3 regions of the Ureibacillus sp. GCM10028918 genome follow, and region 3 is predicted to be linked to each of the others. Evidence: riboswitches for the same ligand, from Rfam matches in the RefSeq annotation. Region 3 holds a riboswitch; each other region holds the start of a gene.
The links. Region 3 has a riboswitch for cobalamin ahead of ACFQU5_RS08775 (glutaredoxin family protein). Riboswitches for the same ligand answer to the same signal wherever they lie in the genome.
Positions count from the first base shown of each region.

Region 1: it holds a riboswitch for cobalamin, as region 3 does, so the genes downstream of both, ACFQU5_RS07670 (FecCD family ABC transporter permease) here and ACFQU5_RS08775 (glutaredoxin family protein) in region 3, are expected to answer to the same signal.
Region 2: it holds a riboswitch for cobalamin, as region 3 does, so the genes downstream of both, ACFQU5_RS01685 (hypothetical protein) here and ACFQU5_RS08775 (glutaredoxin family protein) in region 3, are expected to answer to the same signal.

Region 1 is NZ_JBHTFK010000005.1:950,367-961,086, reverse strand. It holds gene speB (agmatinase) at 85-957, shown strand; gene ACFQU5_RS07695 (GTPase) at 1,175-2,194, shown strand; gene ACFQU5_RS07690 (YwiB family protein) at 2,328-2,765, shown strand; gene argS (arginine--tRNA ligase) at 2,765-4,432, shown strand; partial or broken gene ACFQU5_RS07680 (S-layer homology domain-containing protein) at 4,704-5,099, shown strand; gene ACFQU5_RS07675 (CAP domain-containing protein) at 5,106-5,717, shown strand; cobalamin riboswitch at 5,999-6,192, shown strand; gene ACFQU5_RS07670 (FecCD family ABC transporter permease) at 6,426-7,409, shown strand; gene ACFQU5_RS07665 (adenosylcobinamide amidohydrolase) at 7,414-8,877, shown strand; gene ACFQU5_RS07660 (cob(I)yrinic acid a,c-diamide adenosyltransferase) at 8,879-9,439, shown strand; gene ACFQU5_RS07655 (HXXEE domain-containing protein) at 9,480-10,019, opposite strand; gene ACFQU5_RS07650 ((Fe-S)-binding protein) at 10,305-10,720, shown strand, end outside.
Region 2 is NZ_JBHTFK010000002.1:347,936-358,655, forward strand. It holds gene vrrA (VrrA/YqfQ family protein) at 1-563, shown strand, start outside; gene ACFQU5_RS01645 (4-hydroxy-3-methylbut-2-enyl diphosphate reductase) at 647-1,615, shown strand; gene ACFQU5_RS01650 (DEAD/DEAH box helicase) at 1,797-3,095, shown strand; gene ACFQU5_RS01655 (deoxyribonuclease IV) at 3,139-4,026, shown strand; gene dacB (D-alanyl-D-alanine carboxypeptidase/D-alanyl-D-alanine endopeptidase) at 4,295-5,725, shown strand; gene ACFQU5_RS01665 (endonuclease IV) at 5,860-6,102, opposite strand; gene ACFQU5_RS01670 (metal ABC transporter ATP-binding protein) at 6,247-6,993, shown strand; gene ACFQU5_RS01675 (metal ABC transporter permease) at 7,009-7,872, shown strand; gene ACFQU5_RS01680 (Fur family transcriptional regulator) at 7,869-8,279, shown strand; cobalamin riboswitch at 8,365-8,544, shown strand; gene ACFQU5_RS01685 (hypothetical protein) at 8,708-9,259, shown strand; gene ACFQU5_RS01690 (ABC transporter substrate-binding protein) at 9,256-10,212, shown strand; gene ACFQU5_RS01695 (bifunctional adenosylcobinamide kinase/adenosylcobinamide-phosphate guanylyltransferase) at 10,519-10,720, shown strand, end outside.
Region 3 is NZ_JBHTFK010000006.1:147,632-158,351, reverse strand. It holds gene ACFQU5_RS08820 (copper resistance CopC family protein) at 1-47, shown strand, start outside; gene ACFQU5_RS08815 (hypothetical protein) at 460-834, shown strand; gene ACFQU5_RS08810 (HAD family hydrolase) at 898-1,563, shown strand; gene ACFQU5_RS08805 (NUDIX domain-containing protein) at 1,604-2,068, shown strand; gene ACFQU5_RS08800 (DNA topology modulation protein) at 2,091-2,609, shown strand; gene ACFQU5_RS08795 (aminotransferase-like domain-containing protein) at 2,687-4,129, opposite strand; gene ACFQU5_RS08790 (LysE/ArgO family amino acid transporter) at 4,228-4,830, shown strand; gene ACFQU5_RS08785 (YjcZ family sporulation protein) at 4,983-5,117, shown strand; gene ACFQU5_RS08780 (bifunctional metallophosphatase/5'-nucleotidase) at 5,166-6,605, opposite strand; cobalamin riboswitch at 6,730-6,909, shown strand; gene ACFQU5_RS08775 (glutaredoxin family protein) at 7,110-7,334, shown strand; gene nrdI (class Ib ribonucleoside-diphosphate reductase assembly flavoprotein NrdI) at 7,331-7,690, shown strand; gene nrdE (class 1b ribonucleoside-diphosphate reductase subunit alpha) at 7,687-9,780, shown strand; gene nrdF (class 1b ribonucleoside-diphosphate reductase subunit beta) at 9,768-10,720, shown strand, end outside.

The sequences.
Region 1 (10,720 bases), on a different contig from region 3:
TATGCATTAGGCAACTCTCAAGAAAATTTTAAATGAGTAAATAAGGGTTACAAGTTTTGAAAATATGAATTGAAGGTGAAATAAATGAGATTTGATGAAACTTATGCAGGAAATGTATTTATTAAAAGCCATCCCAATTATGAAGAGTCAAAAGCGGTTCTTTATGGAATGCCAATGGACTGGACAGTAAGCTATCGTCCTGGTTCTCGTTTTGGCCCGGCTCGTATTCGAGAGGTGTCAATTGGATTAGAAGAATACAGCTTATATTTAGATCGTGAATTAGATGATGTGAAATTCTTTGATGCGGGGGATATCCCACTTCCATTTGGAAATCCAGAGAAGTCATTGAAAGAAATTAAAGAGTTTGTAAAAAAAGTAGTAGCTGCGGGCAAAGTGCCGGTTGGTATGGGAGGAGAACATTTAGTATCCCTGCCTGTAATGGAAGCCGTATATGAAAAATATAATGATTTAGCAATTATTCATTTTGATGCGCATACAGACTTGCGAACAGATTACGAAGGTGAGCCATATTCTCATGCGACACCTATTCGTAAAATCGCAGATCAAATCGGCCCAAAAAATGTTTATTCATTTGGGATCCGTTCAGGGTTAAAAGAGGAATTCGAATGGGCTAAAGAGAACGGCATGCACATTTCACCATTTGAAGTGTTGGAGCCACTTAAAAAAGTGTTGCCAACGTTAGCTGGTCGCAATGTATATGTAACAATCGATATCGACGTTTTAGACCCAGCCCACGCACCAGGAACTGGCACAGTGGATTGCGGAGGGATCACGTCAAAAGAACTTTTAGCCTCCATCCATGAAATTGCTCGCAGCGGCGTAAATGTAGTAGGGTTCGACCTAGTAGAAGTAGCCCCTATATACGATCATTCCGAAATGACAGTCAACACAGCAGCAAAATTACTTAGAGAGATGATTTTAGGCTGGGTGAAATAACAGTTCATATACAAGTTCCTCTAAGTTCTGCGCCGAAAGCTTGCGACAGGCGCAAACACAGCAGCAAAATTACTAAGAGAAATGATTTTAGGCTGGGTGGAATAACAAAATAGTATAAAAAACATAGAAAATTTCTTTACATTTTCTATGCTTTTTTTTATGTTTAAATCGACAGAAATTTCCTGCAAAAATAATATTTACTATAGAGGTGCACTAGATGAGTTTAGAATTTGAAAAAGAAAATTTCGATCGACTATTCGAAGAAGCCTTTGAACAAAAATCTGAAGAAATAAATGAACAACTCAACAGAAAAATCTTAATATCCATGGTAGGGGATGTGAATTCAGGGAAATCGTCCACTATAAATAAATTAATGGATAAAGACTTGGCTAGTGTTGGTGCTCAACCAGGTGAAACAGTTCAAATCCAAAAATATGCCTATAAAGAAAATATCGTTTTTGTAGATACGCCTGGCCTGGATGATGTAGTAGAAGAAAACTCAGAGGTCACAATTAAATATTATCAACAGTCAGATGTTGTCCTATTCTTTTTAAATGCTGCCGGTACAGTCTTATCTGATAATGAATTAAAAAACTTTAGGAAAATCGAAAAGATTACAAGCGATATTATCATTGTCCTAAACAAAATTGATGCAGCAGATGATGTGCCGAACTTAGTAAAATATATAGAAGAGCATACCAATTACAACCACCCAGTAGTACCTATTTCCTCGAGAACCGGGGAGAACATAGGAATGTTGCAATCAAAATTGTTGGAAGTCCTGGAAAAAAAGTCCAAAGATGTCCTTATGGCACAAAATTTAAAAGATAAAAGTTCAATTGCGAATAAGTGGATTTTGGCTGCTGGTGCCTCTTCAGCGGCTGTTGGGGCATCGCCAATACCAGGCTCGGATTTTATTCCATTAACAGGAATACAAGTAGGATTGATGATTAAACTTTCTACACTTTATGAAAAACCTGTATCAAAAGAAAATGCCAAAGAACTAATCATCGCTACGGTTGTTGGAAATATCGGGAAGACGATTTTCCGCCAAATTGTGAAATTTATCCCCGCTGCCGGTTCGATCGTTGGTGCAAGTGTAGCGGGTGCTACTACAGTCGCATTAGGTTATGCTGTAAAATACATGCATGAGCATAATATAGAATTAAAAGCAGAACAATTAAAATCTATTTATGAGATGTTCCTGAAAAAAGAAAAAGACAATCCAAGTATTTAATTTTCAATCCAAAGGCATAGGTGCTTTTGGATTTTTTTATAATTTCCTCATAGTTATGGTATGATTGAACTTTGATTAGGCTTTAATATATAATATAAAGGTTATAGTAATGAGAGTCTGGAGTGACCACAGTATGAATAATGCTGAAACGAAAGTGAAAATAAAATTGAATTCCACAATTCTTCCGATTGATGGAGATAAAGAAAACTACGAAATGTGGTTAGACGGTTCATTAGTAAAAAAATCCGGTAAAACCTATCTACGTTATGTAGAACAACTTGAGGAAAAAGAAATCCGTACAACAGTCAAAATGGGTAGCGAACAAGCCTTGATATTACGTGGTGGCGGCGTGAAAATGCGCCTGCCATTCAACACAATACAAGAAGAGATAGGGGAATACGATTCACAGTTTGGATCATTGCCAATCGTAACGAAAACCCGACATTTATCCTATGATTATAAAGAAGGCCAAATCCTGAGTGGAAAATTTAACGTCCAGTACGATCTCATTTTAAGCGGTCAAGCTGTTGGAAAATATACATTGGAAATACACTATTCGGAGGTACAATAATGAATGCAGTAGAACAATTGCAACAAGCAATTAAAGACGCCTTGCAAGCGGCAGTTGAAAAATCAGGTTTAGTAGAAGCAGGGACACACCTGAATATCCATTTAGAAACACCTAAGGATAAAGCGAATGGTGACTTTGCGACGAACCTAGCAATGCAGTTAACAAAGTTAGCCAAAAAACCACCACGCGCCATTGCAGAAAGCATTTTAGAAAACATTGAAACAGAGGGCACTGAAATTGAAAAATTAGAAATTGCCGGCCCAGGCTTTATTAACATTACGGTGCGTAAAGCATTCCTTGCCGATGTTGTAAAAGCAGTAAAAGAACAAGGTGAAAACTATGGTCGCTCTACAGCTGGCAATGGCGAAAAAGTCCAAGTCGAGTTTGTATCAGCAAACCCAACAGGTGACCTGCACTTAGGACATGCTCGTGGGGCTGCATTCGGTGATTCATTATGTAACGTATTAGACTTTGCAGGGTTTGACGTATCCCGCGAATATTATATCAACGATGCGGGTAATCAAATTAACAATCTGGCTCATTCATTGGAAGCTCGCTACAAACAGGCTTTAGGAATGGATGCAGCTATGCCGGAAGACGGCTACCATGGTCAAGATATTATTACGATTGCTGGTAAATTAGCTGATGAATTCGGAGGAGCAATCCTTGAAAAGTCAGATGAGGAACGCTTCGAATTCTTCCGTGAGCATGGGTTGAAATTAGAATTGGACAAATTAAAAAATGACCTAGCAAACTTCCGTGTGAATTTTGATGTTTGGTATTCAGAAACATCTTTATACAAGAACGGCAAAATCGAAGTAGCTTTAAACAAACTAAAAGAAAACGGTCATGTGTTTGAAGAAGAGGGAGCAACTTGGTTCCGTTCAACTACATTCGGTGACGATAAAGACCGTGTATTAATTAAATCAGAGGGTTCATTCACTTATTTAACGCCGGACATTGCATACCATGAAGATAAAATTCAACGCGGCTTTGAAAAGCTAATCAATATCTGGGGTGCCGACCACCACGGCTATATTCCACGTATGAAGGCAGCAATTCAAGCACTTGGATACGACCGAGATAAATTAGAAGTAGAAGTTATCCAAATGGTGCAGCTTTATAAAAACGGTGAAAAATACAAAATGAGTAAACGTACCGGGAATGCTGTTACGATGCGTGATTTAGTTGAAGAAGTGGGCTTGGATGCAGTACGTTACTACTTTGTAAAAACTGCTTGTGATTCACATATGGACTTCGACTTAGACTTGGCAGTATCACAATCAAATGAAAACCCTGTTTACTATGCACAATATGCTCATGCACGTATTTGCTCAATTATCCGTTCTGCAGATGAGCAAGGATTCAAGACTTCATTAGATCATCTAGATTTATTAACGGCAGAAAAAGAAGAGGACGTACTGAAAAAAGTAGGTGCATTCCCTCAAGTAGTAGCAGAGGCGGCAAAACACCGTACACCACACCGTGTTGCCAACTACATTCAAGACTTGGCAGCTGCATTCCACAGCTTCTACAACGCTGAAAAAGTGCTTAACCCTGATAACAAAGAGTTAACTGAAGCACGTCTGGCATTAATCAACGCCGTTCGTGTGACACTAGCAAACGCATTACGTTTAATCGGAGTAGCAGCTCCTGAAAAAATGTAATAATATGTGATTTCAATTAAACCAGTCCCTTAGAAAATAGGGGGCTGGTTTTTTCTTGAGAGTATTTAAAGAGGGGGCTAAACAGTGAGTTAGTAAGAGTAACGCGTAGCTTTTCAATTCTTAGGTTGATGAATGCCGCTCCATTAAATCTAGTACGTTTCTATACGCACAAATGTGGATATATAGAAACTGACTATCTTTCAACCTATTTCCGAGGGACCTAGTTTCATAGGAAAAGGTATGATAAGGTTTGCATAGACTGCTAAAGGAGATGAACCTTATGAATAAAAAGTATACTGCGTACTTAGCTACCATTGCTGCAGCGGCAGTCATATCGGTTCCGGCAGCCGATGCAAAATCATTGGATTTTTCGGATTTATCGCCAACAAACTCGCATTTTGAAGCCATTCAAGCATTATATAATCGAGGGGTGCTCAATGGTTTTCCTGATGGGACTTTTAAACCGAATCAATTATTAACAAGAGAACAAGCAGCAATTATATTAACAAAAGCTTTAAACATTGATGCTTCCTCTTATACAAAACAGATTTTTGCCGACGTGGATTCAACTTCACCATCTTTTAAGGAAATTAATGCTTTATATGAACGAGGAGTAATTAGAGGTTATCAGGATCATACCTTTAAACCGGGAAAATCATTAACAAGAGCCGAAATGGCAATCATCCTTGTAAATGCGTTTGAAATCCGGCTTCCTTCTACTATCACATATCCTTTTAAAGATGTTAGTTCATCGTCCGGGTTCCGTCATTATATACAAGCGTTATATAATGCTCGCGTTACAACAGGAACAAGCACGACAACATTTTCGCCCAATGAACCCGTGAAAAGAGCTGAAATGGCCTCTTTTGTTGTACGAGCCGAATCGTATGACCAAGCACCGGATGTTGAAAATGGTTTCGCCCAACAAGTTGTAGAATATACGAATAAAGAAAGGGCGAAATACGGATTGCAACCATTGGAAATCTATCAACCAATAATGAATTCAGCGCAAATTAAATCGGATGATATGTCCAAAAATAATTATTTTAGTCACAATAGTCCTACCTATGGCACGCCATTTGAATTAATGACATCTCTTGGTATTTCATACAGAGCTGCCGGTGAAAATATTGCGAAGGGGCAACGGACAGCACAGGAAGTTGTAGAAGCCTGGATGAATTCCGAGGGCCATCGAGCCAATATATTAAACTCCAACTTTACTCATATCGGGGTAGGATACGCGCAGAACGGGAATTATTGGACGCAACAATTTATTCGTCCATAGGCTAAGATTTCTATATTTATATTTCATTGAAGAGAGCTATTATTGCTCTCTTTTTTTTGAACGCTCGCATGTATCGAGCTGCTTGTATTCGAGTTCGATGTTTTCACATGAACACATAGATATTATGAAGAAATTGGTTTGCTTCGTCCCCGTATAGATGGTATTAAAAAAGTAATGCGCCATAATATAGTTGGTTTAATAGAAAATTGGTAAATAACGGAATCGTTCATGCTAAAGTTTTATACATCCTTTTCCAAAAATAAAGTATAATAGAAAGAAAGAAATTCAAAAGTAGTAAAGGTCTTTTTGCAAGATTTGCAAAAAGAGTAAAAGGGAAGTTGGTGCAAATCCAACGCTGTCCCGCAACTGTAAATGGGAGTGGCCCTAAAATCCACTGTTGCAAGAGACTTGTAATGGGAAGGAAGGGAACACAATGACCATAAGCCAGGAGACCTGCCTTTATGAAAAAGAGATTCAAACCTTACGAGGATAAGGGGAGTACAAAACGTGTAATTTTTTTCAATTACTAAACCGTCTCCCTTTATGTCTAGGGAGACTTTTTATTTTGCTTCATAATGTGGCTGAATGATGCAAAAAATATACTTGGTAACACATAGGTGAAACAATGAACTACAAAATGGATACAACTTCTACTAAAAAATATAATAATGTAAAGAATAGTCTTGAGGTAACTTTGTGAAAAAAAGAATGCTGTTTGCTTATAGTTCATCGATCGTTATTTTATTGGCAAGCATTTGGCTCGGCGTTTCAATTGGTTCAGCAGATATCCCACTTTCAACCTTATGGGATAAGGAAACGAATCCAAGTGCTTACAGTATATTATGGGGCATTCGAATGCCCCGTGTAGTTTTGGCAGGTCTTGTTGGGGCTTCACTGGCAATTGCTGGGGCTGCGTTTCAGGGATTGCTTAAAAACCCTTTAGCTGATCCATATACACTTGGTATTTCTTCTGGTGCCTCTGTTGGAGCCGTTGCGACGATTTTCTTTGGTCTTTCGATACCTATCATAGGCGTATACACTCTGCCGTTGATTGGTATGGTGGGGGCATTCATTACGATGATTCTTGTATTATCCTTTGCAAGAATAATCGATCGCTCCATGAAAATGGAAACACTTATTTTGACAGGTGTTATTTTTAGTTCCTTTTTAGGGTCTTGTATTTCGTTAATGATTGCACTTACTGGACAACAGTTGCGTGAAATTACAAGTTGGCTTCTTGGGAGTGTATCCATGCGAGGATGGCCATATGTCCAAATGATTTTGCCGTTTGTCGTGATTGGAGTCATCCTTTTATGGCTCAATCGCCGCGAATTAAATGCCATGATGTATGGTGATGAACGGGCACAAGCTTTAGGAGTAAACGTAAAAAAGCGAAAGTATGCAATTCTTGCTGGAGGTTCGATGCTTACTGGAGCGGCAGTGGCGGTTTCGGGTACTATTGGGTTTGTTGGATTAGTTGTCCCACATATGACGCGCATGCTTTGGGGAACGGATCACCGCCATTTATTGACGTTATCATTCTTAAATGGTGCGAGTCTTTTGATACTTTGTGATCTCGTTTCAAGGACAATCATCACGCCCTCAGAATTACCGATTGGTGTCATTACATCCTTTATCGGGGCACCTGTCTTTTCGTATATCTTCTTTAAACAGCGAAGAAGTAGGGGGTGAAAATATGCTAAAGGTTCACAATATTTCAGGTGGTTATGGTGCAACACCAATCCTATCAGATATTTCATTTGAAGTGGAGAAAGGCAGGATGGTTGGGATATTAGGGCCGAACGGATGCGGAAAATCCACATTACTAAAGGTAATCAGTGGCATCATGAGTCCCACTTTTGGAACCGTCATTATAGATGGCGTGGATATAAATGATTATTCAACCCGCGAGTTAGCTAGAAAAATGACCATACTCCCGCAATTACATGCAACAGCGTTTTCAAGTACTGTTCGTGACACTGTATCGATTGGACGGTATCCACATCAATCGGGCTTTTTCTCAAGTTGGAGAGCTGAAGATGAACGTGCAGTAAAAAAAGCTATGCAGTTGACGGATATTGAAAAATATGAAAACCATTATTTGGAGTTTTTATCAGGTGGCGAACAGCAAAGAGTTTTCATCGCACAAGCTTTGGCACAGGCCTCAAGTTTACTGTTGCTTGATGAACCGACCAATCATCTCGATATTGCACATCAAAAGCAAATTTTAGATATGATACAGAGAGAAGTCACTGAAAATAAACTAACCGTAGTTTCCGTTTTCCACGATATTAACTTGGCGTCACTCTATTGTGATGAAATACTTTTAATGGAAAATGGAAAAGTGAAAGCTTTCGGTGCTCCACATGAGGTATTACTCGAAGAGCAAATTAAGGATGTTTATAATACCCGGATTTCGATACAAGCACATCCAGAGCAACCAAAGCCACAAATGACCATTTTACCGGAATTGCAGAATCAGTCTGAAGAGAAAGTGGTAAAATTGGATCAAATAAAAATTAAACAGGAATATGTTGAATTTAAATCCCATTATCCTTTAAGAGTGCTATCTTCAGCGGTACATAACGCAGGGATGGGATGGTATGCGAACTTCATGAACCGGACAGTACAACCCGATTATGATATTGAACATGTTAAAGAAGAATATCTCCAGTACTTAGTCAGTAAAGGCTTTTCACCAACAAATACGGTCGGCATGATGACTGCTGTTGATACGAAAAAGGCTGTTATAAAGAAATATGAGATGCCCTTTGGCGAAGTATTCGTTGTAGTAACGGCGGGGGTCGGGAATGCAATCGATGTTTCCCAAAGCTATAAACGCAACAACTTCTTTCAAGTAGGAACGATTAATACATGGGTAATCATTAATGGCAAATTATCCGATGAAGCCTTTGTGCAAGCAATGATGACAGCAACAGAAAGCAAGTCGAAGGCATTGCACCATGAAGAGGTGTATGATTATATTTCGAACACACTTGCGACCGGTACGCCAACAGATAGTCTACTCATTGCTGCAACGCAACAAGGGGAGTTCATGCAATACGGTGGTCCCATTACAGAGGTAGGTCAAGTAATTGGGAGAGGTGTTTTTGAGGCGACCGTAGAAGCAATTCAAATTTATCGAAAAGGGGACAGATAATATGAAACTTTACACAAAAACAGGGGATAAAGGCAAAACAAGCTTAATGGGTGGGCGCGTTAGTAAGGATGATTTGCGAGTAGAGGCATACGGCACAATTGATGAACTAAATTCTTTTATCGGCAAGGCTGTAACCGAATTAGATCCAGCAGTGTTCAAGGATCTACTAGAAGACCTTGAAACTATTCAGCATGAGCTATTCGATTGCGGTGGCGATTTAGCGAATGTCATGAAGGAAAGAAAATATACATTGCAAGAATCGTCTATTGACGCATTGGAAAAAAGAATCGATTCCCTGTCAGATGAAGCCCCGCCATTAAAGAGATTTATATTGCCGGGTGGTACGCCTGCAGCTGCAACGCTTCATATTGCTCGGACTGTAACACGGAGAGCTGAACGACGGACTGTTACATTAATGAACGAAGTTGAAGATGTTCCAGCCATTGTACAAAAATATTTAAATCGCTTATCTGATTATTTCTTCGCTGCCGCTCGTGTCATAAACTTCCGTTCGAACGTTAAGGATATCGAGTACATTCGTGGCGGGGATGTATTTAAATAAAAATGAGAAAACAATCCTAAGAAACAGGATTGTTTTTTTATTACCTAATAATCTTTTTTCCGATTGAATGAGCGATCAATAATACAGGAACCAGCAACAAAATAAATGGCAAGCAAATAAAAATTAACTTCCAAGTAATGATGTCATATTTTAGTAATGTCCCATACAAAAGTAGACTGTATGGAATGAGCAGGATTACTGAAGTAAAGGAACCGGGAGTATAGGTTCTCAAAAAAATAGATTGACCGATGTGCATAAAAGCGTGAAGGAAAAAGGTTAATGTTACTACAGCAAAAAATGCGATACTTCCAAAAGGTTTTTCATGTAAATATTGATTTGCCATGATTGTTGAACTACTTACAAATAAGAAAATAATCAGGACAGCGACAGAAAATTGCGCAGTTGACATAGAAAGCTGATTGATAATGCCAGCTGCAACTTTTTTCGGTAATTTTTTATAAAGCAGGGAAGAATTTTTTTGAATCCATTTTTCTGCGAAGATAATCTCCTCAAAATCATGAAACATAAAGATAATAGGAAAAAGCCAAATTAACGTTTGTACCTCAAACCAGCCACCCATATTTACACTCCTAATTATAAAATTAAACAGTTGTATTTCCATTTCGTATTGTTTGTTTTACTTATATGAAGAGAGGATGCGCATTGTAGCGAAAAAATACATTATTAACAAACTATCAACATTTTATTAGAAATATTCAAACAATACGTTGACTGAATGCTCATTCATATTTACAATAGACATAAAACCGAGGGTTCTTGAATTTACTAATATTATAGAATATTTTAAGACTTCTCAAAAATCATTTCAAACAAAGGGGAAAATAAGGCAAAAGGGGGAGAAGAAATGAATGGATTGCTTATAGCGAATTGGGTGTTATTTGGAGCAGTTGTCTTATACGCATTAGGATTATTCTTTTATTTAGTGAAAACACGTTATGAATTTATTCAACTTGGCAGAAAAGAAGAGTTTGAGTTAAAGCTGAAAGAACGTCTTGGAGATTTAGCAGAAAAAGTTTTTGGACAATCCAAGCTATTAAAAGATAAAAAGATGGGCTTAGTACATGTCGCCTTTTTCTACGGATTTTTGTTAGTTCAATTAGGGGCGATAGATTTAATTTGGAAGGGACTAGCCCCGGATTCACATTTGCCGCTTGGTGGATTATATCCTGTATTTACTTTCTTCCAGGAAATTGTCGTATTAGTTATATTAGTAGCTGTGGCGGTCGCGTTTTACCGCCGTTATATGGAAAAGCTTGTTCG
Region 2 (10,720 bases), on a different contig from region 3:
GCAGCTTTGGAGCTAGACCACCTCAGTTCCCGCAACAAGGAATGTTCCCACCTCCTGGTCGAGGCCCGGCACCAGGACCGGTACCAGGACTGGGGATTGGTGCAGGTGGATCAACCCCAAAATTGCAAACCTTTATGGATACTGCCAATAGATTTTTAGCAACTGCCCAAAGTTTTCAACCTTTAGTACAACAAGCAACACCGATGTTTCGTAATTTACCTGCCCTGTGGAGACTATATAAAGGCTTTCAAGGATTACCGAAGAATTCCGATTCCAAAGAACCTAATCCAAGAGAACAATTTGATTTCGATGAGAGTTTAGAAAGTCCTGAAATGTTCAAAAGACCTGAAAGAGCTGCAAGAGAGGAAAGACCAGAAAGACCAGCGGTGCCTGAAAGATTTGCAGGACCTGCGAAACCTGCAAGATCCACAAGAAAAGATAGAAACGAGGAATACGATTTTTCGGAATCCCCTGCTTTTAATGAAGGAGTTAGACCTAAAAAAATAACTACACGTCCATCAGTTCCGAGAATCTTCCAGCCACCCTATCATTTTGATGAATAGAGAATAAAAGGCTAGAAGGAAGTTTTGTATTAAACGTGTCGCTCCGTTATAATAGAACTATGTACCACAAAAGGAGTGACATGATGCAGGTCATTAAAATAAATCCAAGAGGCTATTGTTATGGGGTAGTGGATGCAATGGTTATTGCACGAAATGCTTCATTAGATAAATCATTACCAAGACCAATCTATATATTAGGTATGATTGTTCACAATAAACATGTAACTGATGCATTTGAAAAAGACGGTATCATTACATTGGATGGTGAAAACCGAAAAGAAATTATTGAACAAGTTGAATCAGGCACTGTTATTTTTACAGCACATGGTGTATCACCTGAAATTAGAGAGATTGCTAGAAAAAAAGGACTTGTATCAATCGATGCGACTTGCCCTGATGTAACCGTGACACACGATTTAATCCGTGAGAAGTCGGCTGAAGGCTTTGATATTATTTACATTGGTAAAAAGGGCCATCCAGAGCCAGAAGGGGCTATTGGTGTTGCGCCCGACCATGTCCATTTAGTGCAAAGTGCTGAAGATATTGATAATTTGCAATTAGATAACGAAAAGTTACTTGTGACGAACCAAACGACTATGAGTCAATGGGATGTAAAAGTTGCAATGGATTATTTAAAAGAAAAATATCCGCATATTCAAATTCATGAAGAAATTTGTCTGGCAACTCAAGTTCGACAAGAAGCAGTTGCGGAACAAGCAGGAAAAGCAGATTTACTTATCGTTGTTGGTGATCCAAAATCAAATAACTCAAATCGTTTAACACAAGTGTCCGAGGAAATCGCCAACACACCTTCATATCGTATTGCAGACATATCAGAATTGAAACTCGAATGGTTAGAGGGTATCCAGACGGTTGCAGTGACTGCCGGGGCATCTACACCAACACCAATCGTAAAAGAGGTCATTACTTTCTTAGAGAAATTTGACCCTCAAGACCCAGATACACACGAAATTAAACGAACAGTTACAATCGATAAAATTCTGCCAAAAATTAAAGAACCAAAACCAGTTGAAAAAATCATGCCCTATTAATAAGGGAATAAAAAAATCAGGAGTACATTCCTGGTTTTTTTATTTTGCCTAAAGTTTTCATTTAATGGAAATAGATTAAATATTCCAAAAGCCTTGCTATACCTTGAGTTCCACACTTGTTTAGTTGTTCTTTTTTCACTATAGATGGTACAATAGTGAAACATATTAGGAGGTACGAAAAATGTCGAAGTACTCAGATTACGATTTAAAGCCATTTTTAAAAGACGCAATTGCAAAACTAGGCTTTGAAGAACCAACACCGATTCAAAAGGAAATGATTCCCCTTATTTTAAAAGGGAAAAGTGCGATTGGACAAGCGCACACAGGGACAGGGAAAACACATAGTTTTCTATTACCGATTGTTCAACGTATTAATGAAGAGAAGCAAGAGGTTCAAGCGATTATCACTTCTCCAACGAGAGAGCTTGCACAACAAATTTACGATGCATTAGGCGAGTTAATTGGGGAAACAGATATTCAAGCGAAATTGTTCATTGGTGGAACTGATAAACAAAGATCGATTGATAAATTAAAAACTCAGCCACAAATCGTAGTAGGGACACCTGGACGAATTCGTGATTTAGTAAAAGAAGGTGCATTACTTGTCCATACGGCACCTATTTTAGTAGTTGATGAAGCTGACCTTGCTTTTGATATGGGGTTCATCGAAGAAATCGATGGTTTTGCATCCCATATGCCAGAAAAGCTTGAAATGTACGTCTTCTCTGCAACCATTCCTGAGAAATTACAACCGTTCTTAAAGAAATATATGGAAGCTCCAGTCCATATTCATATGAATGACAAACGCCCTGTAGCTGAAGGTATTGATTTCGTATTAGTTCCTGTTCGTTCAAAATCCAGAAATCGCCGTTTAGTCGAAGTAATGGAAGCCATCAATCCTTTTTTAGCTGTTATTTTCTGTAATACAAGAAAGAATGCTGAAGCAGTTGCTGGCTATTTAGCGGAGCAAGGAATCCGAGTAGGACAAATACATGGGGATCTAAGTCCTCGTGACCGTAAAAAAATGATGAAACAAATTCGTGATTTAGAATTCCAATATATCGTTGCGACTGATTTAGCAGCACGTGGTATTGATATTCAAGGGATTTCCCATGTGATCAATTATGAAATCCCAGAAGACCTGGAATTCTTTATCCACCGTGTAGGTCGAACAGCTCGTGCAGGAAATAAAGGAACTGCCATTACATTATTCGAACCAGAAGATGAAGATGCAGTAGTTCGAGTAGAAAAAATGGGCATACCGTTCGTACCAAAAGATGTGAAAAACGGAGAATGGATTGAATTAAAAGAACGTCATGCACGCCAAAACAGAGCAAAACATGAAAACGAAATTGACGTAATCGCAAAATCAAAGGTACGTAAACCTAAAAAGGTAAAACCAGGTTACAAACGAAATATGCGTTGGGAAATGGAAAAGATTAAAAAGAAAGAAAGACGTAAGAAAAACCGTCAAAAATAAATGAGATATGATTGATTAGCTTAAGTTTTAGGAGGACTTGAAAATGTTGCTAGGTTCACACGTTTCGATGAGTGGGAAAGAAATGCTCCTAGGTTCAAGTAAAGAAGCAGCTTCTTATGGTGCATCAACGTTTATGATTTATACGGGTGCACCGCAAAATACTCGTCGCAAACCGATTGAAGAGTTAAATATTGTAGAGGGTCTCGCACATATGAAAGAAAACGGACTTTCAAACATTGTTGTTCATGCACCTTACATTATTAATATTGCGAATACGACAAAACCTGAAACCTTTGCTCTAGGTGTAGAATTCCTGCAAAAGGAAATTGAACGCACAGCTGCAATCGGTGCAACACAAATCGTTTTACATCCCGGTGCCCATGTGGGTGCAGGTGTAGAGGCAGGAATTGCGAAGATTATTGAAGGTTTAAATGAGGTGTTATCCTCTGAGTATCCAGTTCAAATCGCCTTAGAAACAATGGCAGGGAAGGGCACAGAAATCGGAAGATCGTTTGAAGAACTTGCCCAAATTTTCGATGGTGTAAAAAATAATGACCGTTTATCTATTTGCTTCGATACTTGTCATACACACGATGCCGGATATGACATTATTAATGATTTTGATGGAGTATTGGCTAAGTTCGATCAATTGATTGGAATCGACAAAATAAAGGTTGTCCATATCAATGATAGCAAAAATGTATGTGGAGCAGGCAAAGACCGCCATGAAAATATTGGATTTGGACATATTGGATTTGAAGCACTTAAATCGATTGTTCACCACGAAGCCTTTAAAGAGGTACCGAAAATCCTGGAAACACCATGGATAGGACCTGACGCGAAGAACAAAAAAGCTCCTTATAAACTTGAAATAGAAATGCTTAAAACTGGCGAATATAAACCAGCAGAAATCGAAGCATTACTAGTTTAATACTGACTACAGAGACATCAAGCAAATTCATTGCTTGATGTTTTTTTGTTTAAAGAATTATTAAGTACTTAGATTAATGGATTATAAGGAAACTCTTAAAAATAATGTTATCAATAGACTTGGGGAAAAGTCGTATTGCCAATTTATCAAACATATAAATGGGGGTAAATAATCTATTTTTAAAGCTTATTTGGTTTTGTTTAAATGAATGGCTTAAGTAATAAAAAAGTAGCCTATACTAATTTTATCTTAAATTTTTGGAGGAATTATGAAAACGAAACTAATTCTTTCTATTATTACAATACTTTTACTCATTATCCCGTCTCATTTTGTACAAGCAGCACCAAGTATAGAAAATACTGTACAAGCCCAATTAGGAAACGAGAATATTAGTGTTTCTTTACGTGAATTAAATAATGGTGAATTACTTTTTGAAAAAAACGGAGATATCGCAATGAAACCGGCATCTACTTTAAAGTTATTAACAGCATCGGCGGCAATAGAGATGCTTGGCCCAGATTACCGGTTTCAAACAAAGCTTTATATAGATGGTGAGATAAAAGGTAAAACCCTTAACGGTGATCTCTACATTCAAGGTGGAGGCGACCCTACTTTACAAAATAAGGATTTCACTTTCATGGCAAGTGTTTTAAAGTTTAATGGAATTCATCAAATAAATGGAAATCTTTATGGCGATGATTCGATATTTTCAGGAGAACAATTGACTCCTGGAATAGCTAAAGAAGATGAAAGTTTTTATTTTGCAGCTAGAACTTCTGCTTTAACAATGTCACCTGATAATGATTATGATGCCGGTACAATTATCATTCATGTACATGCAACAAATGCAGGGGAGCGACCTATTATTTCTGCTGAGCCAAGTACAAGTGGTATGGTCATTAACAATCAAGCGTTAACTGTAAATAAAAATCAACAAAATACGATTGAAATCCTACGCGAATATGGCACAAATCAAATTACCATTACGGGAAATATACCTTATAATAAAACCTTCAAGGATTGGGTGACCTTGTTTGACCCTACGATTAATACATTACAAGCAATAAAAGAAAGCTTTCAGAAATCTGGTCTGGCCTTTACTAAAAATAGTTCAATTGAGCGCAAATTTGTACCAAAAGAGGCGGGAATTTTTTATACAAAGCATTCCTTACCTCTAGCAGCCTTAATGCAGCCATTTTTAAAGCTTAGTAATAATAGTATGGCTGATATTTTCACTAAAACATTAGGTCGAGAGTTTAATGGGAAAGGTGATACCAATGAAGGGCTAATTGCATTAAAGGAATATGGAATCTCTATCGGATTAAATATGGAAAATTGGCATTTTGAGGATGGTTCTGGTATGTCCCACACCAATAAAGTGACAGCAAATGAACTTTCGCTTTTATTGACTAAAATGAGTGAAAGTCCTACATTTAAACTTGTTCACTCAAGTTTACCTATAGGTGGACAAACTGAACGTAAAGTAGGGGGATCCTTAAAAAATCGTTTTAAAGAAGAAAAATACCGTAATAGGGTAATTGCTAAAACGGGACACATATCGGGAGTCTATACATTAGCAGGCTATGTAGAAGCAAGTAGCGGACGTACTTATGCTTTTGCCATTATGACACAAAACCAGACATTTATCAGACTAAATGCAATCGATGAAGTAGTGAAAAAAATTATTATGGAATATTAGAAAACTTATCTAATCCCTAAATCAAGCGATTATCCATTGTTTCACTTAAGTGGATAGGTAATTTTCACTCCCCAATCCGGATAAAAAGAGGTTTCTTCCTACAAAGAAGCCTCTTTTTTGTCTAACCTGATGTTTTAGTAATTCTCCATATATTTTAAAAGTTTTTTTAATTTCTTCTTTCCAATAATGGATTCGACTTCTTTCAAGAAGGAATTTGGTATTCCTGTTATTAGCCAAGTGATTGAGGCACGTTCAGTGAGAGGTCTTAAACGTTGTACTTCTTCAATGGTTAGATCAATCCCATATTCTCTTGAAAACTTAACGATTTCTCTATCTGATTTAGATAAAAATTGTTCTATAAACTCAATCTGTCTCAAAAAACTACATCCTTTCAAAAAAACATTTCATTTTAAAATTAAAATCTACCTAAAACAAGTTTACTTACTTTACAATTTGCTAAGAATCTACTATACTAACAAGTTGTAAATCGTAATGATTATGAATTAGAAAGAAGAGAAAAAATGAGCCAAACATTAATTGATATGAAAAATGTGTCTTTTCAATATGAATATACGCAAGTTCTAAAAAACATCTCGTTAAAAGTGGAGGAAGGAGACTTCCTGGCAATTCTTGGCCCAAATGGTTCAGGTAAATCCACATTATTAAAGCTATTACTAGGATTACTAAAACCAATGGCTGGGGAAGTTCAACTTTTTGGTCAATCGAATGAAACATTCCGTAATAGAGAATGGATCGGTTATGTTTCTCAAAAATCCAATGCATTCAACTCGGGCTTTCCAGCTACTGTTGAGGAAGTTGTTAAAAGTGGATTAACGAAAAAAGTTGGCCTATTTAAAAAAATACCAAAAAGTGCAAATGGCAAAGTAGAAGAAGCTTTGACTTCTGTAGGTATGGAGCAATTCCGTTCCCGTAATATCGGTCAGCTATCAGGTGGCCAGCAGCAAAGAGTATTTATTGCAAGGGCTCTTGTATCAGACCCTAAAGTTTTAATTCTAGATGAGCCAACAGTAGGAATCGACCACGAAAATGTTCAATCATTTTATGATATGTTGGCAAAGTTAAATGAGGAACAAAATAAGACGATTATTTTAGTTACTCATGATGTGGATACGGTATCAAACCGCATTAGTCATGTTGCCTGCTTAAATCAAACGATTCATTTCCATGGCTTTAAGAAAGAGTTTGATACAATTTCTCAAACTCAATTGGATAATTGGTATGGACATTCAGTTCGAAAGATTCATTAATGAGGAGAAGGCAAAATGATTGAAGCAATTTTAAACTACGAATTTTTACAAAATGCCTTTATCTCCGGGCTGGTTATTGGAGTAATTGCACCATTATTAGGTGTTTTCATCGTTGTACGAAGAATGTCTCTCATCGCAGATGCATTATCCCACGTAACTTTGGCAGGGATTGCGGGGAGCTTATATCTAAGTCAGAGCTTCTCTTGGCTAATCCTTTTAAATCCGATTTATTTAGGTATTGTTGCAGCGGTAAGCGGCTCAATTTTAATAGAACGGTTGCGTAGACTATACAAACATTATGAAGAGTTGGCTATTCCGATTATCATGTCGGCAGGGATTGGTCTAACCGCAATTTTTGTCTCGCTGGCAAGCGGCTTTAATACTGATTTAATGAGTTATCTATTCGGTTCTGTTTCGGCTGTGTCGAGACAGGACTTATGGATTGTCATATGTATTGCGATTGTCGTCATCGTATTCCTATATTTGTTTTTCAAAGAGATGTTTGTACTTGCATTCGATGAAGAATATGCCCACGCTAGCGGGTTGCCTGCAAAATGGATTCATTTCTTATTTATGCTTGTCGTTGCCTTGGTTATTGCAGCAAGTATGCGAATTGTGGGGATATTACTAGTTTCATCATTAATTACCTTGCCAGTTGCAGCAAGTATGCGAATCGCAAAAGGGTTTAAACAAACAATTATTTATTCAATCCTTTTTGGTGAAGCAGCTGTTATCATAGGATTAGCAAGCGCCTATTATTTAAATCTGGCACCAGGTGGTACAATTGTCGTCACATCAATCCTAATTTTATTGATTGTCATCCTCGTGAAAAAAATCGTACTTAATTTAAATGCAAAAGAAAGGGGAGCAGTTAAATGAATTTAACAAAAGCATGGGAAATACTGAAGGATAACGGTTTTAAAAAAACCGATAAACGTGAGTTAATATTGAATATGTTCCAAGAAACCGATAAATATTTAACTGCAAAGGATCTCTTATCTGTATTGAAACAAGATTTTCCTGGAATGAGTTTTGATACAATCTATCGGAACTTAGCTACATTTGTCAACCTTGGGATTTTAGAAGAAACAGAGTTAAATGGTGAAAGAAATTTCCGTATGCAGTGTGAATCCGATCACCATCATCATCACTTTATTTGTATGGAATGCGGAAACGTAAAAGAAATCTCTATCTGCCCAATGGAAATGTTAAATGAAAAACTTCCAGGATATACGATTGAAGCACATAAATTCGAGATCTATGGAAAATGTATGAGCTGCAGTTAATTTCTTGGTTCCTTCTATTATTTTTCTTTTGAAAAAATAAAAATACTATTATTTTGGAAAATATGTTATATTGCTGTTAAGTGAATAGTGTTTGCAGGAAAAAGATGCGTAAAAAACGCTTAATTGGGAATTCGGTGCAAGACCGAAGCTGTATCCGCAACTGTATGTGCTAATTTCAGGAATTCGCCACTGTCTCTTATAGATGGGAAGGCTCTTCGAAATGCTATGCACAAGCCAGGAGACCTATCTTTTTCTGATCGTAACTAACCTCTTCGGAAATAAAGGGAATGTACGGCATAATTGAATGAATAGTATTATGTGAGTTTATTCTGTAATCTTTTGCCATCCATTTCGCGGATGGCTTTTTATTTTCTCTTGGTAGATGAATGGGTTTTTCGCTATTTGATTTTTTTATGGGGGGGTTAAATATTCGAAAGGATATGCGATTTAGTTGTTATCCATTTATGCGTGAGCAAGGGAGTTTAGTCGATTACGAGATTCGAACAGATTCACTTGCAACCCGAATAGGAGCTGTTTTACCAGTGTTGCGTGGAGATGATGCATGTCAGGTTGTTTACGAGGATTTACAAGTAATCCAGCCTAACGCGTATCATGTTAACGGCTCTGTACGGGGAAAATTAGCGATTACAGAGGAAGATTTACAAGCTTTGAGTGACCGCTATGATTATTATGTTGAGCAAGTTGGGGATGTAATCAAGCAATTTTTATTGCCTCAAGGCAGTGAAGCGGGTGCCTTGCTTCATGTTTGCCGCAGTGAAGCAAAGAAATCATACCGTGCACTACATAAAGTAAGTGAAGAACGCGAAGTACCAGAAATTTTGTTTGATTATTTAGGACTTCTTGCAAATGTATTTTTTGTAATGGCCGTTTACACGAACTGCAAACAGGGTGTAGATGAAATTCCATTTGTAAGTAAATCCTATCCAATAAAGAAAAAACGAAAAGAGGAAATAAGATGAAATTTTTAGAGAAGAAGTGGCTGGCACCATTAGCAATCTCATTATTATTAGTTGGTTGTAATTCAGAAGAACCAGCTAAAAATGATGATACAGAAACAACTGAAAATGCTGGGGCATCTGAAGAAGCAGGTCCTTACACTGTCGTTGATGACCGCGGTGTGGAAGTGACTTTTGAGCAAGTGCCAGAAAAAATTGTCTCATTACAACCAAGTAATACTGAAATTTTATTTGAGCTTGGGGTAGGGGAGCAAATCATCGGTGCAACAGAATTTGATACATACCCTGAAGAAGCTCTTGAAATAGAACGTATTTCAGATTCGATGACAATAAATACCGAAAGAGTAATAGAACTGCAGCCTGACGTTGTGTTTGCCTATACAGTTGGGGAAGAAACACATATTGAACAATTAGAAAATGCTGGATTGAAGGTTTTTGTTATCAAAACAGCTGCAACAATCGATGATGTTTATGGAGATATTGAGCAAATTGCAGAAGTCTTAAATGTTGAAGAAAAAGCAGATGAAATCGTTTCCGGGATCGAAGAGCAAATTGCTGCGGTTCAAGAAAAAACTGCTTCACTAGATGTTAAAGAAAAAGTATATTTTGAAATCTCGCCATCTCCAGATATTTGGTCTGTTGGCTCTGGTACATTCCAACAAGAGCTGATTGAAGCAGCTGGTGTTGAAAACATATATGCTGATCAGCAAAGTTGGTTTGCTGTCTCAGAAGAGGATTTAATTACACGTAATCCAGAAGCGATTATCACTACTGTAAATTATAGTGAGGATCCTAAAGGAGAAATTTTAGCTCGTGAGGGATGGTCAAATATTACGGCTGTCCAAAATGAAGAAGTTTATGAGTTAAACGCCGACATCCTAGATCGTCCAGGACCACGTATCGGTGAAGCAATCGAACTAATTGCATCAGCAATCTACCCGGAGATTTTTAACTAAAGAACAGAGGGCAAATTCCTAATAATTGTTTGCTTAGAGTGTAGACAAAGTCGAAAATTGACTTTGTCTACACTCATTTTTTGAGTGATTCTTGAAGAATAAAGATTCACAGACTAACTTGAAAACGCTTGTCATACAATGCGGGAAGCTCTACCGAGATCAGAAGAGAATATGAGTTCATGAGGGGAGGAACGGGGCAACCAACGCAGTATGCTAGCGTTTGTCAACAGTCAGGGCAAATTCTGAATAAGAGTCTGCTCATTTCCATTTATCTAAATGATCATGAAAAATACCGAGGAGGTCCAAATGGGTAAACTAGTCTTTATTACAGGCGGCGTTCGGAGCGGAAAAAGTGCATATGCCGAATATTATGCGAAACAGCTTTATCAAAAATTTGAACGGACAAACCTGTACTATATTGCTTCAGGTGTTGCTTTTGATGAAGAGATGACAAAACGAATAAAACGTCATCAAGCAGATCGTGAACAGTCAGCTATAGAGTGGAGTA
Region 3 (10,720 bases):
TAGTAGTTATTATTGGATCTGTCCTTGTTATGCGAAGAAAAAAATAGCTATTTGCTGGATTTCATAGTGATAGCAAAACGCATTTTACAGTTGTAAAATGCGTTTTTTAATGCTTATTTTAAGTACATTACAAATTTCAAATCATGTTGATCAAGTGTGAAATTTATAGTTGTTGGGGATTTGACTGTTGGAATAAATAAAATTCCTTCTAAATTTCCCAAAACGTCCATTTTTAATATGCTCAGGATACAAGGTGACAGTTGCATTATTTCTAAGCAATTGCTCTTTTAATATCACGGAACCGAATCGGCCAAAGAGAAATACCATCCGCGATAAGCAAACTCGCGGACACTATTGGATTCAAATAAGTAAGTTCAGTCCATGAGAAGTAACCTTTATTTTACTATTGGATATTTATGTTAAAATAATCTTTGAAACGATTAATTAGAGGTGTTTTTTGTGAGGGATATACAAGCGTTTTTGAGTAACTTCCAAAAAGAAATGAATTGGGAAATTTCTGATGATAATTATAAGGAATCAAAAGCTTCCATATTACATAATTATATGCTGCTGACGACAGAAGTTAGTGAGGTTGCTGAGGAATTTAGAGCGATTTTTAATAAGACATACAAACTAGCCGTAGATGAAGGTATGGATGAGGATAGGGCATTCGAAATGGCTAAAAGCGTTCATAAAGAAAATATCGGGAAGGAACTTTCAGACTGTATTGCATACCTAGTTAAATTTGCAAACTACCTAGATATTGATTTAGAAGAGAGTTTCTATCAAAAAATGGAGGAAATTAAATTAAGAGTAAACAAAGATCAAAGGTAAATAAGAAACTTGGCAAAATAAGGGGTATTTAGGGAGAATAATTATCAAGGTGTGTGAATCTGTATGATTAAAGCAGTAATTTTTGATTTAGACGGTACATTGCTAGATAGAGATGCATCGGTCCAAAAGTTTATAGAGGATCAATATACTCGTTTGATTGAATGCTTGGGCCACATCCCGAAAGAAAAGTACATTTCTAGATTTATAAAGTTGGATTGTCGGGGGTATGTCTGGAAGGATAAAGTGTACCAAGAAATGGTCGATGAATTTAAGATAAGAGAATTATCTTGGGAGATGCTGCTTCAAGATTACTTTACTGAGTTTTACAAATGCTGTATCCCTTTTCCTAATCTGATTAGTACGTTGGAAAGTTTAAAAGCTCATTCAATTCGGTTGGGGATGATTACCAATGGGAAAGGGCAGTTCCAGATGAATAATATCCGCGCATTAGGGATTGAGCAATATTTCGAAGCAATCCTCATTTCTGAATGGGAAGGCATGAAAAAACCAAACCCAGAAATTTTCCGAAAAGCATTAAGGCATTTGGATTTGGCCCCAAATGAGAGTTTATATGTAGGGGATCATCCTGAAAATGATATTAAGGCTGCTAAGAATGTAGGAATGGTTGGCGTGTGGAAAAATGATTTCCAATGGAAACAAGTTGAGGCTGATTTTATGATAGAAGATTTAAATGAGTTGCTATTAATCATTCAAGAAATAAACAGATGATAGAAAACTAAATTTGCATTTTAAAATGGAGGTAGCAAAAATGCCAATTCGAAACTCGGCAAAGGCAATTATTATTCAAGATGAAAACATTTTAGCCATTAAAAAAGAAGATAAAGATGGCTACTATTATATTTTACCTGGCGGCGGTCAGGAACATGGAGAAAATCTTCATCAAACTTTAAAGAGAGAGTGTATTGAGGAGATTAATGCTGAAGTAGAAATAGGCATTCTACTATTCATACGAGAATACATTGGGAAAAATCATGAGCATTTTGAGTTTGATTCAGAAGTGCATCAAACGGAATATATGTTTTTATGTAAGGTGATAGAAGAAAGCCGGGACATCGGCAATGGGATCATCCCTGACGAAGGGCAAATTGGGGTTGAATGGTTGCCGTTGTCTGAGTTATTAAGCTTTAGACTATACCCTCAAACAATGCGAGAGTACATCATTGATTATATCGAAGGTAAGGATTTACCGGTCTATTTAGGAGATATTAATTAATTCAAAGCCAAGGAGAAAATCAGTGAAAAAGATTGCAATTATTGGCTCTGGTGGTTCAGGAAAATCCACATTAGCCAGAGAGCTAGGCAAAATCTTAAAGATTGAAGTCTATCATTTGGATGCACTATTTTGGAAACCTGGATGGGTAGGCACGTCAAGAGAAGAACAGAAAATGGTTCAAAGTGATTTAGTGGAAAATGAAAGTTGGATCTTTGATGGGAATTATGGCGGAACAATGGACATTCGCTTGAACAAAGCAGATACAATCATTTTTCTAGATATTCCAAGAACGATTTGTGCGTATCGAGTATTCAAACGGAGAATTCAATACAGAAAAAAGACTCGGCCGGACATGGGAGAAGGTTGCGAAGAGAGGCTCGATCTTGAATTTCTAAAATGGGTGTGGAAATATCCAAGAACAAAAAAGCCAGCCATAGTGAAAAAATTGGAATTGCTCCCTCGTGAAAAAGAAATAATTACTTTAACTTCCCTAAAAGAGGTAGATCACTTTTTAAATAAAATAAAAGTCATATTGAATTAAGCTCCTAATGTGAAATCCCTGGTTTTGATAACCAGGGATTTTTATATCCTATTTTCCCCACATAAAAACTCGCCCTGTTAAATTGGAGCTACTTTAAGGAACTGATTTATTTCTTGGTAAAGAATCTCGATTCCCTTCCTCAATTCCATTTCCGAACTATATGCAAAGGAAAGGCGGATATGCCGGGAATCATTCGGTGCATAAATATAACCGGGATTTATAAGCACTTTTTTCTTAAGTAACCTCCTAAATAATTCGGTTGTTACAATCGGTTCGTGGAATTTTAACCATATATAAAATCCTCCTTTGGGAGATTCCCAAGAAGCCATGTTGCAAAAATATAGGTTTAATAAGTTATCCATGAGCTCGGCACGCATTTTCAGTTCCGCTTTTAAGTGTTCGATATGTTTTTCATATCTGCCTGTCCGTAACCAGTATTCGACGATTTGCTGTGAAATCGCACTGGAGCCGTAATCCATTTGCATTTTAATATCTGCTAAACGTTTAATGATAGGTGTGGAGGCAATTACCCAACCAATCCGCAAGCCCGGACTTAACGTTTTTGATACGCTGCCAATATATAGAACCTGGCCTGATCTATCGAAGGATTTAATAGCCGGAGTTGGTTCATCAAAAAGTAATTCAAAATAAACATCATCTTCAATCATTGGTAATTGTACTGCTTCACTCAAAGCATATAAACTTTTTTTCGCTTCTAAAGTCATACTGCTGCCGGTTGGATTATGAAGTGTAGGAATTGTATACAAAATGGCTTGTCTCTTTTTGCGAATTCGTTCGATTGTCTCAGCGGTAAGTTGATTGTCTTCCAGGGAATATAGATTCATTCCAAAAGATTGAAAAGTATGAATGGAATTTAAATAAGAAAAATGGTTTTGAAAAATAAATGAGCCTGTTTCCAGTAGTCCAAGTGCAATCAATTGAAGTGCTTGAAGCCCTCCGGAGACAATGCAAATATTTTCAGGCGACGTTTCGACTCCCCGCTTTCTAACATATTGGCATATGGCTTGACGCAAACTGAAATTTCCTTGAGGAGATGAATAGCCAATTGCTTTTCCGTCCAATTGTACCTCGCTAAGTGATCTTTGAAGTTCAGCTGTTGGTAATAATGAGGGGCTAAGTTCACCTGTGCCTAATCGAATGACGGTGTCGTCTTGCTCAAATTCATTAATCAATTGAATCGTTTGATAGTTTGCTTTATGGATGCTTGATTCGATATAGTGCTGCCAATTTGTTTGTTTCTGTTTCACAAGCACATTCCAGGAATCATTCGATACATACGTAGCTGAGCCCGTTTTGGAAGATAACAGGCCATTCGCCTTCAGTTCATCAATTGCTTCTTGAAGTGTACTGCGGTTTACGCCAAGAGATAGTGCAAGCTTACGTTGTGGAGGCAATTTCGTTCCAAGAGGCCACTCACCATTTTGTATTTGTTCTGTCATCCATTGAACAATTTGTTTCGATAAGCTCGTGGTTAGGGAACGATTCGGTTGCCAGTTCATATGTTATCTCCTTTAGATTGGATGGGAATAAAACCGTCCAATTGGACCTTTTTTCTATTTATATCACATGTATGATAGAGAGGAAAGGAGTTTGAAAGATGGAACCTTTACTTCATGGTATACTACTCGCGTTTGGACTTATCTTGCCTTTAGGTGTTCAAAATATATTTGTTTTTACTCAAGGCGTTACACAACCAAGGTTAGCTAAAGCTTTACCGGCAGCAATTACTGCTGCGATTTGTGATACGGTTTTGATTGTACTTGCTATTCTGGGACTATCTTTGATTGTGCTGCAATTTGAATGGCTTCGAATCGTTTTATTAGCAGGAGGAATTCTGTTTCTAATCTATATGGGGAAAGTGATCTGGACATCGCCAGCCGCAAATGTCGAAGGGGAAACTTCCTTGCAGGTGAGAAAGCAAATTGTTTTTGCTCTTTCTGTATCATTGCTGAACCCCCATGCATTACTAGATACAATTGGCGTCATTGGAACAAGTGCCATGAAATATAGCGGGGAAGAACAAGTCATGTTTACAGTTGCTTGTATAGTGGTCTCCTGGATCTGGTTTTTTGGTTTGGCGATTATAGGAGCAAATTTAAAGAAGATACATATACCAACAGGAATCTTTATTTTATTTAATAAATGTTCGGCCATTTTTATATGGGGAACGGCATTGTATTTATTTATCACTATTTTTTAGTATGTCTAATGAGCCCTTTCAAACAGGGGATATTAGCTAAGTGAATGAGGCTGTTCATTCAAATTAGGCATTTACACCAATACATTCGTCTAGAACACTTCTTCCTGGGTGCATATATTGTACTGAGTTCGAAATTGAGGAGGTGTTTTGGAATGGGTAAAAATGTAGGCGGTGAGTACGAATACAGCAGTGGTGGAAATAGCTCTTGGTTCGCTTTATTAGTAGTACTATTCATTCTTCTAATTATTGTTGGTGCATACTACTTTAATGGTGGATATGACTACTAATTAATTAAAAAAGTATAAAAATTAGCCCTCCGAATTCTTCGGAGGGCTTTACAAATATATCACTTTAAAGTTTCCGTGATCTGGGACGACAGAAGGGAAGCCAGATTGTAAATAGTCCTTAAATAAAAAAGGAACTGTTTGTATTGTTTCACTAAGGATTTTCCTATTTTTTAGTAAAGGAAAGTCATACCCTGTTAACCGATAGCTATTCAATACAACACGATAGTAGTGTTCATTTTCCAAAGACTCACCCTTGAAAATCATATTCTTTACACGATGACCAACCGGCTCCCTTATATCAATTAGATAGGAAATCCCACCCCAAAAATCGTACTGATATGGCATAGGTGTGTGAGGATAAACATTTGTGCTAAAATCAATCTCTCCATTCTGATTCATCGCTAATACGGCTGCACTTTGCTCTATTAGCTGTTTAATTTCAATTCCTGCTAATAAAATAACCCTTAATTTATGTTCTCGTGGTGCGTTTATAAATAAATCGCGATTTGTAATCCTGCCGTTCAATCCGCCAGTCTCCATATACAAAAGATCGCAAACAGAGATTTGAGCATCTGTCGCTTTGAGTTGCATGTCATGTATTAGCTGTATAAAGGGATGGCTCGAAAGTCGTGAAGTTAATAACCCGTTATAAGAATAATCTCTTTGGATGTATGTAAGCTCCTGATCTAGCCAGTTCTCTACTTCATTTGGATAAGAGCAAGAGAGTTGATCTTCCTCCAGTTGGTGAAAGATTGCATAACTATGCCCTTGTTCAAAATCTATTTGTACCTCGAAAAATCCAATTCCATGAGAAGCTGGTTGAATAATAATTGTATCTTGAATTTTTTCATTGATATATAAATGCTGGTGACCTGTAATGAGTAAATCAATTCCGGTAATGGCTTCTAAAATTTCGTTTGCTTGATTTTCACCGACTCGTTCCTGATATACCGTACCTGTTAATGGATCTTCGGTAAAGCCGCCATGGTAGGAAACAATAAGATAATCCGGATTCTCATTTGTCACTACATAATCCACCCAATATTGTAAAGCTTTCAGGGCATCCTCAAAGTTAAGGTCCTTCACATATCCGTACTCGTCCCAAACGGGGGTAAAGTGGGTGGTTACACCTACTACGACAAACTTTTTGCCACGAATATTCTTTATAAAGTAAGGTTTAGCAAATTCGCCAATATTACAGCTAATCCAAGGGAAATAACACTCAGAACCCAAATTTTGAATAGCTGATAGATTATGATGAAATTCATGATTACCGAAAACTGCCACATCATAGATTTCATTTGCAAGTTTAATCATTGGATGTAAATTTTTATCGATATGCTTGTAATAAAAAGTAGCGGGGCTACCATCAAGAAAATCTCCGTTATCAATCACTAAATCTGGATTTAATGCTTTCATTTGATTGACCAAAGGCTTAAAACGATCCAGTCGTCCGTGTAAATCGCTTGTAATTAGTATGGAAGTCATTGCTTCACCTCTTTTTGCTTGCAATTTTTTAATAGCATATATTTAGTATGGTAAACGAAAATAGACTTATTTACACCATGTTAGAATATATGCTACACTTAATTTCGTAAATTAAATCTATATATTGTGTTTGTTTTGATTGGGTACTACTATATGTAGTTTAAAAGGGAAGTTCGGTGAGAATCCAACGCTGTCCCCGCAACTGTAATGCTAACGATGATTCGATGCCACTGTGTGTATATCACGGGAAGGGAATCAGAGGACGAAGCTAAGCCAGGAGACCTGCCTAGTAAAACAGAACAATCATTTCTTCGGGGATTGAGAGATGGGGACGTTACCTATTTTCTATACATTTGGGCGTTTCCATTTTAAGGCGATCTCTTTTCGAAGGGGTGGCTTTTTATTTTTGCCATAGGGCTGAAAAATGTATTTTTCTTCTGCTGTTTACACGATGTACAAAGTGGTATTGAAGTAGAGAAAAAATTTAATAGAGGAGAGGATTAGATGAAACTATATACAAAAACCATTTGTCCAAAATGCATGTGGGTAAAATCAGAATTACAGAGAGCAGGTCTTGAAGTAGAAGTGGTCAATATTGATGAAAATGAGCAGGCGAAGCAAACCATCATAGATGCAGGCTTCTTTACTGTACCTGTTTTAGAATTTGATGGCCAGTTGATTGGAGATGTTCAAGAGATTGTTTCTCATATTGAACTGGTTGCAGGGTGATTGCTTATGCTAGCAGAACCGGAAACGTCCGTTATGTTGTTTCCAAAATACAGGGTGAAGCAATTGAGATTGAGGAAGGATTACAGTTGGACAAGCCCTTTCTATTAATTACATATACAGACGGGCTTGGGGATATTCCAGTGAGGGTTGCTCATTTTTTGGAACAAAATGGAACCCTTTGTAAAGGTGTAGTTGTCAGTGGAAATAGCAACTTTGGCCATCACGTATTTGGTGGTGCAGGGGAAAAAATTGCATCACGCTACCAAGTCCCTCTAGTACGCAAATTAGATTTGCGCGGATACAGAGGAGATTATGAAGTCATTCAACAGTTTTATGAAGAGAGGGTCATTGGATGAAAACATTTTTGAAACTAAATAATGATGTGCTGAATCGATATAACACGACAGGACAGCTTGAACTAGAAAAGGATCGAGAAGCGACACGGCGCTACTTTTTAGAATATGTAAACGTTCGCTTACGATACTTTATTGATATTGAAGAAAAGATTCGTTATTTAGTAGAGGAAGGGTATTACGAAAAAGAATTTATTGAACAGTATGACTTAGAATTTATTAAACATTTATATAAAAAAGCATACGATTACAACTTCCGATTCCCCTCTTTTATGAGTGCAAGCAAATTTTACGACAGTTATGCGATGAAGAGCCGTGATGGTGAAGAGATTCTTGAAAAATACGAAGATCGAATTGTGATTATTGCTTTGTATTTAGCACAAGGGAATACAGATTTAGCAGAACGGGCTGTGGAAGCCATGATGGAAGCTTACCAACCTGCTACACCAACAGCTTTAAATAGTGGAAAGAAAGCTCGTGGGGAGCTGGTAAGCTGTTTTAAACTATCAATGGACGATTCGATGAATAGCATTGCTGAAAACATCGGGTATTGTTTGGAGTTATCTCGTCTCGGTGGCGGTGTGGGTGTAAACTTAACTGACTTGCGTCCACTTGGAGATCCCATTAAAGGAATTTTAAATCGTGCGAGTGGTGTTATCCCGGTTGCTAAATTGTTGGAGAATTCTTTCAGTTATTCGAATCAACTTGGACAACGCAACGGTTCAGGGGTTGTCTATTTAAATATATTCCACGCGGATATTGAGAATTTTATCTCGTCCAAAAAACCGAATGCTGACGATAAAATCCGCCTGGCAACATTATCAACAGGCATCATCCTTCCGAGCATTTTCTTTGAGCTCATGAAACGAGATAAAGACATTGTGCTCTTTAGTCCATATGATATTTACAAAGAATATGGTAAACGAATGTCCGAAATTTCAATTTCAGAGATGTATTATGAATTGCTGGATAACCCAAAAATACGCAAAATCAAACGGCTTAATGCAAGGAAGCTTTATACAGAAGTGAAAAAAGCCCAGTTTGAATCTGGTTACCCATTTGAAATCTTTGATGATAATGTAAATGAAGTGCATCCACTAAAAAATATTGGTCGCGTAGCAATGTCGAATTTGTGCACGGAAATTTTACAGCTTCAGCAAAAGAGTATTATCACAGACCAAGATGAACCAAATGAGTATGGCTTAGATGTATCCTGTAATCTCGGCTCAATAGATATGCATGAAGCAAGTAAAGTAGCTGATTTTGGTAAATTAGTGGATACAGCAATGCGTCTTTTAACCAATGTATCTCAAATGACGCATATTAAAAACGTTCCATCTGTTGCGAAAGCAAATAAATTGATGCACTCAGTAGGACTTGGCGTTATGAATTTGCATGGCCACTTAGTGACACAAGGAATCCTGTATGGTTCGAAGGAATCCATTGACTTTATCGATGGATTTATGGAGGCGCTTAACTATTACTCTCTTAAAAGCTCAATGGAAATTGCAAAAGAGCGTGGTGAGACGTTCTACCAATTCGAAGAGAGTGAGTATGCAAACGGCAACTACTTTGAATCATATATCAACAAAGAAGAAAAAGAGTATCTACCAGAATCTATTCGTGCTCTTGGAAATGTGCCGATTATTACAGCGAATATGTGGAAAGAGTTAGCGGAAGACGTGAAAGAATATGGATTATTCCACTCATATAGATTGGCTGTTGCTCCGACTGGATCGATTAGTTATATCAGATCATGCACGGCATCCATTTCACCATGCACCGAACGCGTGGAAGTGCGTGATTATGCAGATAGCCGTACGATTTACCCAATGCCATATTTAACGAATGACAATGCTCACCTGTACGTAGAAGCCTATGATGTCAATGCTTATGACCTCATTGATTTATATGCTGCGGCACAAAAGCATGTCGATCAAGGGATTTCAATGACCCTCTATGTAACGGATGCTTGGACAACTGAGCAGTTAGCGAAAATCTATATTTACGCTTGGATGCGTGGCATTAAGTCGGTTTACTATGTACGACAACGTTTACAAACATTAGAGGAGTGTGTGGCATGTCAAATCTAGTCTATGAGGCAGTCAATTGGAATAAACCGACGAGTGAGCTCGCTCAAATATTTTGGGACCAGCAATGGAAACAAATCTGGTTTCCAGAAGAAATTGCCGTTAGTAAAGATGTAAAGCAGTGGCAAAGTTTTGAACATCAAGAGACTTATAAAAAGGTATTTGCTGGCCTTACACTACTTGATACGGTTCAAACGAATATCGGAATGAACCAAATTGCTACGTATGCAACAGATTTACAAGAAAAAGCAGTCTTCACAGTATTTGGAGCTTTTGAGGCGATTCATGCAAAATCGTATTCTTATATTTTTACAACTCTTTGTACCAACGCTGAAATTGATGAATTGTTCGAGTGGGTTAAGAAAAACGAATATCTTCAATACAAGGCAAACAAAATAGGAGATATCTATAACGCCATTGAAGAAGGAAATCCAGAAAGCTTATGGAAAGCCATGTTCTCCTCGGTGATGCTAGAATCTTTCTTATTCTATTCGGGCTTTTTCTATCCTCTTTATTTAGGTGGACAAGGAATTCTGCGTAATTCAGCAGAAGTGATTTCGCTCATTTTGCGTGATGAATCCATTCATGGTCTTGCAGTAGGGTTCTTCGCTCAAAATCTTTTCAAGCAATTTACTAAGGAAAAGCAAGATGAGTTAACGGTATGGGGATATGAACTGTTATTGGACTTATATCAAAATGAGATGAGCTATACAGATGATGTGTATGCAGAAACAGGCCTTTCACCAGACGTAAAAGCCTATGTTCGTTATAACGCCAATAAAGCGCTAATGAACGTCGGATTTGATCCAATGTTCCCTGAAGAAGAAGTAAATCCGATTGTAATGAACGGTATCCGCAATGAAGGGTCGACTTATGATTTCTTTAGTCAGAAAGGATCCAGCTACGCAAAAGCGAAAATGGCTCCTATAACGGATGACACATT